DNA from 4 places in the Paenibacillus sp. sgz302191 genome. Region 1 is predicted to be linked to each of the others. Evidence: predicted binding sites of a transcription regulator. Region 1 holds the regulator's gene; each other region holds the start of a gene.

What was found. The regulator Rex, encoded in region 1, represses fermentation and respiration genes when NADH is low (regulators of the CRP and FNR family bind a similar motif). The targets are predictions, from matches to a motif close to TTGTGAAATATTTCACAA.
Region 2: AC3G2T_RS26780 (helical membrane plugin domain-containing protein) is a predicted target of Rex. The motif match lies at 1,929-1,946, and genes of this name have one in related genera.
Region 3: AC3G2T_RS18875 (cytochrome ubiquinol oxidase subunit I) is a predicted target of Rex. The motif match lies at 1,294-1,311, and genes of this name have one in related genera.
Region 4: AC3G2T_RS16750 (DUF2249 domain-containing protein) is a predicted target of Rex. The motif match lies at 1,117-1,134, and genes of this name have one in related genera.

The regions. Positions count from the first base shown of each region.
Region 1 covers NZ_JBYLHY010000027.1:9,267-12,477, forward strand. The annotation lists gene AC3G2T_RS29150 (inorganic phosphate transporter) at 1-79, shown strand, start outside; gene AC3G2T_RS29155 (hypothetical protein) at 888-1,301, shown strand; gene AC3G2T_RS29160 (redox-sensing transcriptional repressor Rex) at 1,339-1,959, opposite strand; gene dinG (ATP-dependent DNA helicase DinG) at 1,956-3,211, opposite strand, start outside.
Region 2 covers NZ_JBYLHY010000023.1:63,490-66,700, forward strand. The annotation lists gene AC3G2T_RS26775 (NAD(P)/FAD-dependent oxidoreductase) at 182-1,363, opposite strand; gene AC3G2T_RS26780 (helical membrane plugin domain-containing protein) at 1,401-1,835, opposite strand; gene gdhA (NADP-specific glutamate dehydrogenase) at 2,186-3,211, opposite strand, start outside.
Region 3 covers NZ_JBYLHY010000012.1:171,332-174,542, reverse strand. The annotation lists gene AC3G2T_RS18885 (ABC transporter permease) at 1-95, opposite strand, end outside; gene AC3G2T_RS18880 (helix-turn-helix domain-containing protein) at 272-1,093, opposite strand; gene AC3G2T_RS18875 (cytochrome ubiquinol oxidase subunit I) at 1,501-2,850, shown strand; gene AC3G2T_RS18870 (cytochrome d ubiquinol oxidase subunit II) at 2,847-3,211, shown strand, end outside.
Region 4 covers NZ_JBYLHY010000010.1:167,054-170,264, forward strand. The annotation lists gene AC3G2T_RS16740 (ATP-binding protein) at 1-498, shown strand, start outside; gene AC3G2T_RS16745 (hypothetical protein) at 618-956, opposite strand; gene AC3G2T_RS16750 (DUF2249 domain-containing protein) at 1,223-1,774, shown strand; gene AC3G2T_RS16755 (hypothetical protein) at 1,781-3,013, shown strand; gene AC3G2T_RS16760 (metal-sulfur cluster assembly factor) at 3,039-3,211, shown strand, end outside.

The DNA.
Region 1 (3,211 bases):
CATGACCTGGGTCATTACCATCCCGATCAGCATCGTCTTGTCTTACACGATTTACTTCGTGTTGTTTAAGTTGTTTTAGATGAAAAACCCGGGCCAGTATGTGGCTCGGGTTTTTTGTTATTTTTGCAAAGCGCGGCGGGGCGCTGCAATGCGGCTATGGAGCGAGCCGTTTGTGCGTTGCATGTGGCTGTGGAGCTAGCCGCTTGTGCGCTGCATGCTCTGTGGAGCGAGCTGCTTGCATGTTGCTTGCGCTGTGGAGCGAGCGCTTGAACGCTGTATACGGCTGTGGAGTGAGGCACTTGTGCACTGCTTGCGCTCTGGAACGTGCGCTTGCACACTCCTTGCGTTGTTTTACGAGCCGCTTGTTAACGCTCTGCGATAGCCGCTCTCAGCGTCGAATTGAATGGCTACAGCACGTTAGATGTGTGCGCAAGATCGCGTATTTGTTTTGTTTGTTGAGCTTCGCAATCAGGAGCGGTTTTAAAGCCGAACTTTCACCGGTTTCCGCTTCTTTTTGCCGTCCGCCCAAAGACGGCACTTCGCGCCAATGAAACGGTTTGGCTCGACAGCCGGAAAAACCTACAACACTCCCATGACGCCGTAGACGTTACCCCCACAGAATGAAAACAATCGTCTACTGAAACAATTTCAAGCTTTAAAAGCGTAAAAGTTGGAAACGAGTACATTATTTTCGTTAAAATAGAGGCTGCTGAGAAAACATACATTGGAGAGACGCATCATATTACGGGTAGAAAACCAGACTGTTGATAAAGTAACGGGGTAGAGGAACCAAAAGGGGCACAATCACTCTTCAGTAACCTACGGCTCTCTCCTGTACGGGTTACGGCGTTGGAACAAGCAGCCTGGCACAGAAAAAACCTGCGAAAGTGCAGGCTTTTTCAGCAGAAATGGTTCATTTCGGCAAAAAGCCTGCGATTGTGCAGGAATTCTCGCTAAGAACGCCTCTGAGCCCATGTTCGCGGCGAAAAGCCTGCACATTTGCAGGAATTTTTCGTATCCAGCGCATCAGCGAGCAAAAAACTGTACTTTTGCAGGTTTTCTCCACGTTGCTAAGCAAATGTACTGCCTGCTGCCATGCGAGTTTTTCGCCGATCCAGCTTCCGGAGGCTTCTGCAGGGTTTTGTTTCTCTTCTGCAGGTTTCTGCGGGTTTCTGCAGGTTTCTGCGGGTTTCTGCAGTTTTCTGCGGGTTTCTGCAGGTTTCCGCGAGTTTCCACAGGTTCGTTTCTCCTCCGCAGTTTCTGCAGCTTTCCCCTGCGTTCTGCTGCAAATTTCCGCATAGCGCGAGCCCGTAGGGCCTTTGCGGCCGGAGTCTTGGCCTAGTCCAAATAATAGGCCAGACTCTGCAGCTCGGTCGTGAAATCGGCATGGTGCACACGGATTTCGGGCGGCACCTTAATGATGACCGGCGCAAAATTAAGAATCGCTTCAATGCCGGCTTCGACGAATTGATTCGCCACATTTTGTGCTTCCGCTGCCGGTACCGTAATGATGCCGATTCTGACGCCAAGCCGCGATATCGCTTCTTTCAGCTCGTGCGTCGGCTGCACGATCAAATTATTGATCGTCTCGCCCGTTTTCTCGGGCATCGCGTCGAATACGGCGACAATTTTCATATCGTTGCGCAAATATGTGTTGTAGTTGCACAGTGCCCGCCCCAGGTTGCCCGCCCCGACCAGAGCGACCCGGATATGGCGGTCCAGCTTCAAGATCTGCCTGATCTTCTCGATGAGATAGCCGACGTCGTAGCCGATCCCTTTTTTGCCGAATTCCCCGAAATAGGCCAAATCTTTGCGGATTTGCGCGGGGTTCAAATCGAGCTTTTGCCCCAGATCCTGCGACGAGACCGTCATAATATTTTTCATCGCCAGCTCGTTCAAAAACCGCAAATAAATCGGCAGCCGGCGGACTACAGCTTCGGATATTTTTTGTGTCTTCACCGCTGCGCCTCCCCCATCCATTCCTCAATTCTTGGAATCATTTGTTCCGTCGTCATATGTTCAATCTTCGGACCGGGCAGCGAATAAAGAAAATATTTGCCGTACTGCGTATCGATAACGCGGGTATCGTAAATAATAACGATTCCTTTATCCGTAGCCCGCCGCACGAGCCGCCCGAATCCTTGCTTGAAACGTATGACCGCCTGCGGCACGGAAAATTTCATAAACGGATTTTCGTTCCGCTTTTTAATATTTTCGCATTTGGCTTCAATGAGCGGGTGATTCGGAGGCTGAAACGGAAGCCGAATAATAGCCAAGCAGGACAGCGCATCGCCCGGGATGTCCACGCCTTCCCAGAACGAGCTTGTACCCAGCAGCACGCAGGAATGGTGGTCCTGGAACATGCGGGTCAGCTTGCTGCGGTTGCCGCTGTCTACGCCCTGTCCAAGCACGGTAATCCCATGCGGCTTTAACCGCTCCTTCATGCCGGCATGAATCTGCTTTAACATCCGGTTGGATGTAAACAGCACGAGCATTCGGCCGTTGGTAGCCAAAGCGACATTGCTTAAAGAATCGATAAGTGCTTGTATGAAAACGGCGTCCCCGGAAGGGCCTTTAATCGTCGGAAAATCTCTGGGAATACAGACCAGCGCCTGCTCCCTGTAATTGAACGGGGACGGAAGCTGCACCGTTTTGAGCTTGCCGGCCTCTTCGCCGACGGGAATTTGCAAACCGAGCTGATCGGCCGAGTATTGGAACGATTTGTTCACGGATAACGTAGCCGAAGTCAAAATGATGCTGTCTTTATTTTTGAAAAAATGCTCCTGAAGCAGCGGACTCACATCCGTCGGCACACTGATCAGCTGCAGCGACTTGCTCTTGGAATACGTGCCGGCTTCCATCCAGTATACGTAACCTTGATCCTCCATTTTCATGAAAAAATGAAGCGCATCCCGGTGCCCGTAAAGCTCCTTCAAAGTTCCGTTCAAATCCGTCACGATGCTCTGGACTTCCAGAACTTCCTGCATCTCTTTGATCTCGCTCAGCATTTTGTCGAGCGTGCGGAGCGTATCGTTCATGCTCAAATAAATGTTGTCCTCCATCATCGTCAGCTCGCTCCAATGCGCCGGCAGCGCCTCGGGCTTCATGCGCAGCACATATTGCGAGTTCTCCGATTGCGACGGGTCGCTTTTTGCCGTAAGCAGCTCGTACAACCCTTCGCTCAAACGCTCCCAGTCTTCCTTGATCTGCA
Region 2 (3,211 bases), on a different contig from region 1:
GGGAAAGCCTGCACATTTGCAGGAATTTTTGAAGGAAAGGGGCATCAACGGGCAAAAAGATGCACTTTTGCAGGTTTTTTGCACTGGTGCTGGCGCCAGTAAGGTTGATGCCAGCGCCAGCACCACCGTCCACGGGTCCTTCGCCAGCGTCCTTACCCCGCGCGGCCGCGGTGGGTGCCAATTAGTAAGCGAGTGCGAACAGGCCGTGGATGTGGGACAGGTAGCGGATGTTGCTCGCTTCCTTCATCAGTGTGGCCGGCAAACCTTTGAGCTGCGTGCCGTTGCCGCCGATCATGCCGACGCCGTCTTTGCGGCCAAGGCTGCCCAGCGTTCCGGAGAATACCGGCACGAATTTGTCCATAACGCCGCCCTTGAACAGGACGGACAGGTTGTAGCCGACGGTTTCACCCATCTGCCAAGCAAGCTGCGCTGTCGGCGGATAAGGACGGTCGCCGCCTTCAGGGAATACAACCGCGCAGTCGCCTGCGAGGAATACATCCGAATGCGAAGTCGATTGCAGCGTCGGTGTAACCGTCGCGCGGCCGCGGTCTTCGGCAAGGCCGCTGCTGCCGACAACCGGATTGCCTTTTACGCCGCCTGTCCAAATAATCGTGCTGGACTCGATCGTGCGGCCGTCTTTCAGCGATACCGCCGTTTTTGTCGCTTCCGTAATGGCAACGCCTGTGATGAAGTTCACGCCGCGTTTCTCGAGGCTCGTTACCGCGCGCTCGATCAGCACTTTCGGGAATATCGGCAGAATGGAAGGACCGGCTTCTACGCAGTACAGCGCAATGTCGTTAAAGTCGATGCCTTTGCTGCGGCAAACTTCAGGAAGTTTGTCGGCGAATTCGCCGACAAGCTCGACGCCGGTCAAGCCGCCGCCGCCGACAACGATCGTCGCATCGGCTTTATTGCCGGATTTTTTGTAAGCGTCCAGACGGGCTTCGACATGCTCGCGAATGCGTTTGGCGTCGGCGGCCGATTTCAGGACGAGGCTGTTTTCTTCCAGTCCCGGAATGCCGAAGTAGTTCGTTTCGCTGCCGAGCGAGACGATAAGCGCATCGTAGCTGTGTACGGCGCCGCTTTCGAGAACGACACGCTTGTCGTTCGGTTTGATTTCTTTAACTCCATCAACAACAATGTTTATATTTTTGTCGCCTAGCAGCTTGCTGAGAGGAAGCGCAACCGCTTGCTCTTCAATTGTGCCTCCTGCAAGACGATGCAGTTCGGTAATAATTTGGTGAGTCGGAAAACGGTTAACAATCGTAATGTTCGCTTCCGCTGCCGACAAATATTTGCGTGCCGTTAAAGCCGTAAGAACTCCGCCATAACCGGCGCCCAGAATCAAAACTTGTTTCGACATGTCCATCCTCCATTATTTGTCAACGAATCCGTTGGTATCAGTTTGCGGTTTTGCGCTCAGCCAGCACGTTCAGGAAAGCTTGAGCAAAACGAAGCGTTTTTTGCACTTCGGGATCTTTCATCATTTTGAGAATAGCGAACAGGCCGACGGTGGAGCTTGCTTCGGCTTTCGAGCGTTCGCCGGCTTCGATAGCCGCTTGCGCGATATCTTTGGCTTTCTCTTGTACCGGTTTGACGAATTCGCCGATTCCTTGCGCAAAATCGTTGATCAGCACTTTATCCGTCGCGATATTTTGGGCAAAATCGTAAGCTTTGGTCATCAGCGTTACCATTTCGGCCAATTTAGGCAGGTTTTCCACCAATACGGTCAAAGATTGCTGAACCTCCGGCTTCAATAACTGATCCAGTACGTCGAGCGATTTTTTTTCTTCCGCGAGGCTTACAGCTACCTCTTGTTGAGCTGTTTGTGACATAAGAAAACGTCCTCCTTTGCGTAAAATTAAAATGTAGGTTGCTGTTTCGATTGTGTTAACCAACCACTCAACGAAAGCCGCATGTCCAGAGGATTGTAACATTTTTCACATATGAGACGGCAAGAATGCCGTTCTTTTTTGAAGGGCATCACAGCTTATTCTCGGTGAATAAATGAAGCGACAACGAACATGGTGTAATCGTCTTTCAACCATCTCTGTTTATTTTACACCTTTTGCGCCTAGAATTAAAATAAATTTTTTTTCTTGTCGAATTAGCGCGGCCGCGAACGTGAAAAATCCCCTCCTGAAAAAGATCATGGAGGGGATTTCCGCAAATTGTATAAATGCGATTAAATGATTCCATGCGCGAGCATGGCGTCCGCAACCTTGATAAATCCGGCAATGTTGGCGCCTACTACGAGATTGCCCGGGTGGCCGTATTCCTCTGCAGCGTTGACGGCATTTCGATAAATATTTTTCATAATATCATGGAGCTTGTCGTCAACTTCATGGAATCTCCACGAGTACCTCATGCTATTTTGCGACATTTCCAGCGCAGACACCGCTACGCCTCCCGCATTTGCGGCTTTGGCGGGACCGAACAGCACGTTCGCCTTCAAGAAGACGTCGATAGCTTCCAAGGTGGAAGGCATGTTGGCGCCTTCTCCGACCGCTTTAACGCCGCCATTCACCAGCAAAGCTGCCGACGTTTCGTCAATTTCATTTTGCGTGGCGCACGGAAGCGCGATATCGCACGGGATCGTCCAAATGTTGCGGCAGCCTTCTACATAAATCGCGTTCGGGTGCTCTTTGACGTACTCGCTGATGCGCACTCTCTCGACTTCCTTCAGTCTCCGAACCGTCTCAAGCTGAATCCCGTCTTTATCATAAATATAGCCGTTGGAATCGCTGCAAGCTACGACTTTCGCTCCCAGTTCGGCAGCCTTTTGCATCGCGTAAATAGCCACGTTTCCTGAGCCGGAAACGACAACGGTGCTGCCTTCGAAGCTCAATCCTTTAGATTTCAGCATTTCATTGACGAAATAAACGGCTCCGTAACCTGTAGCTTCCGTGCGAGCAAGGCTGCCGCCGTAAACGATGCCTTTACCGGTCAATACGCCGGCTTCATAGTTGCCGCGGATTCGTTTGTACTGGCCGAACATGTATCCGACTTCTCTGGCTCCTACGCCGATATCTCCGGCAGGCACATCTGTGTCGGGGCCGATATATTTGTACAATTCGGTCATAAAGCTTTGGGTAAACCGCATGATTTCCCCTTCGGATTTCCCTTTCGGATCAAAGTCGGATCCGCCCTTGCCGCCGCCGATCGGCTGGCCTGTAAGAGAGTTCTTGAAGATTTGCTCGAATCCGAGAAA
Region 3 (3,211 bases), on a different contig from region 1:
CATTGTCGTTTCAAATAGGCGATGCCACCTCCTTTGACTGCAAGAATGGAGGTTTTCGTGCTTGCTTCCGTTTTCATTACATCGTTCCTCTCCATTTGGTGTACTCTCCTTTTTGTATTTTTTATATTTGAATTGTAATTTTAAGCGCTTTCAATATCCATGGACAAACTTTTAACCGTTTGTATTAATTATGGATAACATTTTTATTAAACTCCCCTATCTTTGCATAAAAAAAGACCTATCGCTGCTTCCGCGATAAGTCCGATTTATTCTACTTGTTTAGGGTTTCAAATTCCTGCCGATCAGATCTGCTATTTTCTATTAAAATTCTGGAGGGGGGAAAACCCTTTATTTTTTTGAATAGCTTGCTGAAATAATAAATGTCTTCAAAACCGCATTTATAAGCAGCTTCCCGAACGGTAAACTCACCGCTAAGGAGAATATTCTCAGCATTGTTGATTTTCATTCTATTGATATACTCTTTAACGGATGCCCCCATGTATTTCTTAAATAGAGTTCCAAAATACGCGGTAGTCAAGCCGGCAACAGATGCCAGCTCCTCAACTTCAATTTGATTCTGCAAGTTGCTTAAAATGTATCTAATAGATTTCTGAATGCGTTTGTCTATATTCGCATTGTTGTCTTTATAGTACAAAGACTTGAAATAATAATGAAGAATCAGAAACAGCAATGCACGCGCTTTCAATTCATGACCTTTATTTTTCTTTAACCATTCAAATGTCAACTCATTGTACAATGAATGCAATTCTTCTGGCTCGTCGATATGTGAAATTAAAGGAAACGGCAAATGAACGTCCTTGCCTTCCAGATCATAGAGTTGGATGTTCAGTGCATAACTGGTCATCAAATTTGTGGGGTCAGTGGTTGCGCTTCGGCGGCTGCCTTTAGGAATACATATGAGATCCCCTTGATTGACTTCATGGACAGTGCCATTAATGGAGTAGTAAGCCCTTCCCTTAAAAATATATGTTAAATCGACAAAATCTGTCGTCGCATCTTCAATAATCCAAGTGGGTGTGGAGTGTCTGTTGATGAATAATTCAATTCGAGGATTAATTTCGACATATTCCATAGAAATTATCCTTTCTAATATAAAATTATACAATTAACCCAATACCTACTGATTGAATCTATTATATTATGATCTTTTTGTGGATTCAAGGAAACTCTACATGGAAAGATATAGGGACATGCTGCCGAAGAATGAAATTTCAAATCCCCCCCTTTCGTTTTGAATATTGTAAAACTTTGTTCAATGCGTCTTCACAGTTTATGTGAAATAAATCACAACCATGCGGTAATATAAAACTAAGCAGTCCCAACATGATGATAAGAAGGTGATCCGCTTGAGCCCGTCGCAAAAACACGAAAAACGCCTCATGATTTTAATGTTTGCCGTCGCTTTTGTAATGCTGGCCTCTTTTGTCAGAAAGCTTTTTTGAAACCCGCCAACACCATGAAAAAAGGAGATGAAACCTTATGCCTAACTACGATCCCGTTTTTTACAGCCGCATGCTCACGGAGCTTACTTTATCGTTTCATATCATTTTCGCAACGATCGGCGTCGGCGTGCCGGTGATGATTATGCTCGCCGAACTTGTCGGCATACAGCGCAAAGATCCTTACTACACGCTGCTCGCCCGCAGATGGGCGCGCGGATTTGTCATTACCGTGGCCATTGGCGTCGTAACCGGGACGGCCATCGGCCTCCAGCTCAGCCTGCTTTGGCCGAATTTTATGAAAATAGCCGGTCAGGCCATCGCCCTGCCGCTTTTTCTGGAAACGTTCGCCTTTTTCATCGAAGCGATTTTCCTCGGCATCTATTTGTACACCTGGGAACGGGTCAAACCGAAGCTTCATTTGCTGCTTCTGGTGCCGGTCGTTTTGGGCTCCTCGGCTTCCGCATTTTTTATTACAACAGTTAACGCGTTTATGAATACTCCCCAAGGATTCACCTTGAAGGACGGAATGATCACGAACGTGAAGCCGCTGCTCGCGATGTTCAACCCTTCCATGCCGACCAAAGTGGCCCATGTGCTCTCCTCGGCCTACATGACCGGCGCTTTCATACTGGCAGCTATTGCCGCCTACTCGCTTCTCCGAAAAAGAGGCGACGACGCATACGCCAAAAAAGCACTGAAACTGACGGTCGCCGCAGGTCTCGTTTTCTCGCTGGCTACCGCCTTCATCGGGGATTTGTCGGGGAAATTTTTGGCCAAAAACCAGCCGGAAAAGCTGGCCGCAGCCGAATGGCATTTCGAAACTTCCACGAATGCGCCGCTCGTGCTCGGCGGTATTTTGACGGAAGACCGTGAGATCAAATACGGGTTGAAAATCCCGTACGCGCTCAGCATTTTGGCCGGAGGCACACCGGGTGCGGAAGTCAAAGGACTGAACGATATTCCGGAGGATTTGCGCCCTCCGCTGTACGTTCATTATTTTTTCGATATCATGGTCAGTATTGGCATGTTTACGATTGTCGCGGCGGTTTTGCACCTCTGGTTTTCCCGCAAAGCCTATGGCAAGCCGTATCCGAAGTGGCTGCTGTTCGTCATTATTTTGTGCGGACCGCTGTCGATGATCGGGATTCAATCCGGATGGTTTTATGCGGAGGTCGGACGGCAGCCCTGGATTTTGCGCGGGTATATGAAGGTTGCGGAAGCAGCCACGTCTTCCCAACAGGTCGATACGATGCTGCTCCTGTTTTGTCTGCTGTATCTGGTGCTGGCGCTGACTGCGGTTAAAGTACTGTCCAAGCTTTTCCGAAAAAACAACGTCTCGAACGAGCTAATCGCGCTTGGCATCGCAAAGGAGGGCGGTCAACGATGAATTTGGAATTATTGGGAATAACGGTGTTATGGATATTTTTGTTCGGTTATTTGATTGTGGCATCCATCGATTTCGGCGCAGGATTTTTCAGCTACTATTCCGTGATCACGATGAAAAAGCATATCATTCATAAAGTCATCGAAAGATACTTGTCGCCCGTCTGGGAAGTCACCAACGTCTTCCTCGTCTTTTTCTACATCGGCATGGTCGGCTTTTTCCCGGAAACAGCCCGCTATTACGGGACTGCGCTGCTCGTTCCGGGCAGCATCGCCATCGTCCTGCTTGCCGTCAGGGGAGCCTACTATGCGTTCAGCACGTACGGTTCCAAAGACAACAAATGGTACATGCTGATCTACGGCGC
Region 4 (3,211 bases), on a different contig from region 1:
ATCAGCATCGACTTTTTGAATTCGGAGCAGCTGGTTGAGCTCGCCCATGAACTGGAGTTGGTGCGGGCCTATCTGTTTATCGAGCAGGAACGCTTTGAGGAGCGGCTGTCCGTCCAGTGGGATATCGAACCTGACATCGATCTGCTTCTTCCGCCGCTCACTCTGCAGCCATTGGTCGAAAATGCGGTCCAGCACGGCCTGCTCAGCAGAACCAGAGGCGGCACGGTGTATATCCAGATTGCCCGCCTGGAGCGCGCCACCCTTTTTGAGATCAAGGATGACGGCAAAGGCATGGACGAACAAAAAGTCCGCCAGCTGCTTGACCAGGCCGGAAAGAACGAAAGAGGCATCGGTCTGCTGAATACGAACCGCCGATTGACGCAGCGGTACGGCCGGGGCTTAACGATTCGGAGCCAGCCGAACGTGGGAACGACGATTTCGTTTGTCATTCCCGATCGAGACAAGCCGCCGCATTGGCCGCAATCGCCGCGTTTTTAAGACAGCGCAAAAAGAGCGCCGGGTTAGGGAGCTCAGTCTCAGCTCAGTCCCTCTAACCCGGCGCTTTCTTTGCATGTTCCGGCATTATGCGCATTTTGATGACAGCGCTCGCCGCCCGATCATGAAGCTCCTGCCGCGGATGCATGTTTGCCGCAATGGCTGCATTCCGCCTTCTGCTTCACATCGATCTCCAGCCGGTATCCTTGCAGCCACTCCCAAAAATGGGAAGGCGCATGCTCTTTCAAATACCGGATCATGTCCTCCTCTTCCTCCCAATCTCCATGCCCTGCAACTTCGGCGATGACAATGTCCAGCCCTTCTTCCTGCTTTTCAGCCGCATTCCAGCGCGCTTTGCCGGCAAATAGGTTCTCCAGCAGCAATTCTACCGATTGGATGAACCGATCCTCCAAACTTCTTTCACGAATAAAACATATATCCAAAACAAACTCCGACTTCATGGTGCAGTACCTCCTTGGATCGGCAGCAAGAGCCGCTCGCCCGATATCCCGGGCAGCGGATTCGGCTCTCACTCCCGACGTTCTTTTACATCGATTGTACGGGACCAGATACATTCCATCTGTGATCAATATCACGATGTCCGAATATCGTTTTGCTTGATTGTGATTCCAATCACAAAGCTGCTCGCATCGCTCCTTTATACTGTACCTGTAATCAAAACTTGCCGGCGAAATAAACGATATTCGGTACGGGGAGGTGATCCAAAATGAAACCTGCAGCTTCGCGAACTTTCGAATTGGATGTAAGACCTTATTTGCAGCAAAAAATGGAGCCTTTTCAAATGATTATGGATCAGGTCCGTTCATTAGAAATCGACGATATCTTTGTTTTGCACGCCACAATAAAGCCGACTCCCTTGCTGGGGATTATGAAACTGAAAGGGTATGCCCACAAAACAGAGCAAATCGACTTGCAGCACTGGAAGGTCACTTTTGTAAATAAGAAAAACAAGAAATGGCTGGATTCCCCGGAGGATTGGACGGCAAAAATGGCGGAAGAAGCCCCGGAGTGCAAAGAAACAGCGGCAGCCGATAGAAGGACGATAGAACTCGACAACCGCGGGCTTGAACCGCCGCAGCCGATGATTCGCACATTAAGCGCACTGGAAGCGTGCGGACTTGGCGACGAAGTGATCATTCACAATGATCGGGTGCCCGCTTTTCTCATCGAGGAATTGAATGCTCTTGGCTATGTGTATAAGATCGAAGAGCAGCCGGACGGCTCCGCCCGTGTTGCCATACAAAAGGTGAAGAGGTGAACGCCGATGTTCCGACTCCCCTTTTTGTTCATTGTAACGGGAATCACCGGGTTTGTGCTGTTTCATCTATCTTCGCTGGCCGCGCTGGCCGATTGGATGAACGGCTATATGCGCGGTCCGTCCGGCTGGTTTCACATTCATTTGCTCATATTGGGATGGGCCACGATGATTGCGATGGGAGCCGTATACCAGCTCATTCATGTTATTTTGCAGTCGAACGTTTACAGTGAAAAGCTTGCTTATGTTCATTACGCGTTTTTTACGGTTGGCACAGCCGGATTGCTGTACGGTTTTGCGGAAGGGAAAGTTGCCTGGATCGCGGGCTTTGCAACGATTGCGCTGATCGGTATTTTCCTGTTCGCCTGGAACATGGCCGTCACCTTATTCCGCGCCGCACAGTGGGACGCTATTACTGTCAGCACGGCCTGCTCCGTTTTGTATCTGGCTTTGACAGGGATTTCCGGCATGGCTATGGGGCTGAATTTTGCGCTGGGTGAGTGGAACATGCTGCATGAACGATTATTCGGCGCGCATATTTGGCTCGGGGCCGTAGGTTGGTTCGGGATGCTCATTACCGGATTCAGCTACAAAATGGCGCCCATGTTCTATTTGGCGCATGGATTTCCGACAAGATCGCGGAGTGTTACGCTTTGTTTGTGGAATCTCGGCGTTTTAACGGGTGCAGCTGCCTTCCTGTTTGAATGGGGTTTTTGGGCAAAATGGGCCGCATTCCTATGTATAACGCTAGCCCTTGCCGCGTATAATTGGCATCTTGCCCAGATCCGCAAATACCGCCATAAGCGGCATCCGGGTGCGGGGATCGCATGGTCCGTTTGGAGCAGCCGCGTTCTTGCCGGCGCAGCCGCTGTGATGCTGGTGTATTTAGCGTGGAACACACATCGTACATTGACGGCCGAATTTGTCACGCTTGCCGGCTGGATCTATTTGGCGGGTTGGGTTGGCTTTACGATTTTATGTTACTTATCCAAAATTGTGCCATTTTTATGGTGGACGCACAAATATGGCCCGCAAGCGGGAAAACCCGGCATACCGACATTGGCGGAACTGCTGGGAGAAAAAAGAGTTCAAACCGGCCTAACCGCCCTTGCTTGCTCTCTGCTGCTTCTGTTTTCCGGTTTGATGTTAGGCGTGCAGACTTTGACAGTCGTCGGCGGAGTCGTATTTTCCGCCGTTTCACTCGGATATATTTCTTTCATCTCGCTTGTGTTTACCCGTTGACACATGAAGAAAGGAGCAATGGCATATGGACGAAAGATCGGAAGAACGCATTCTCGGTCTGCTGCGGCAGGTGAACGATCCGGAGTTGGGGGTCAATATTGTCGATCTCGGACTTATATATGGGATAGATTGGAAAGAGGATGAGCTGGTTGTCCGCATGACGCTTACTACGCCGGGCTGCCCGCTGCACGATACGAT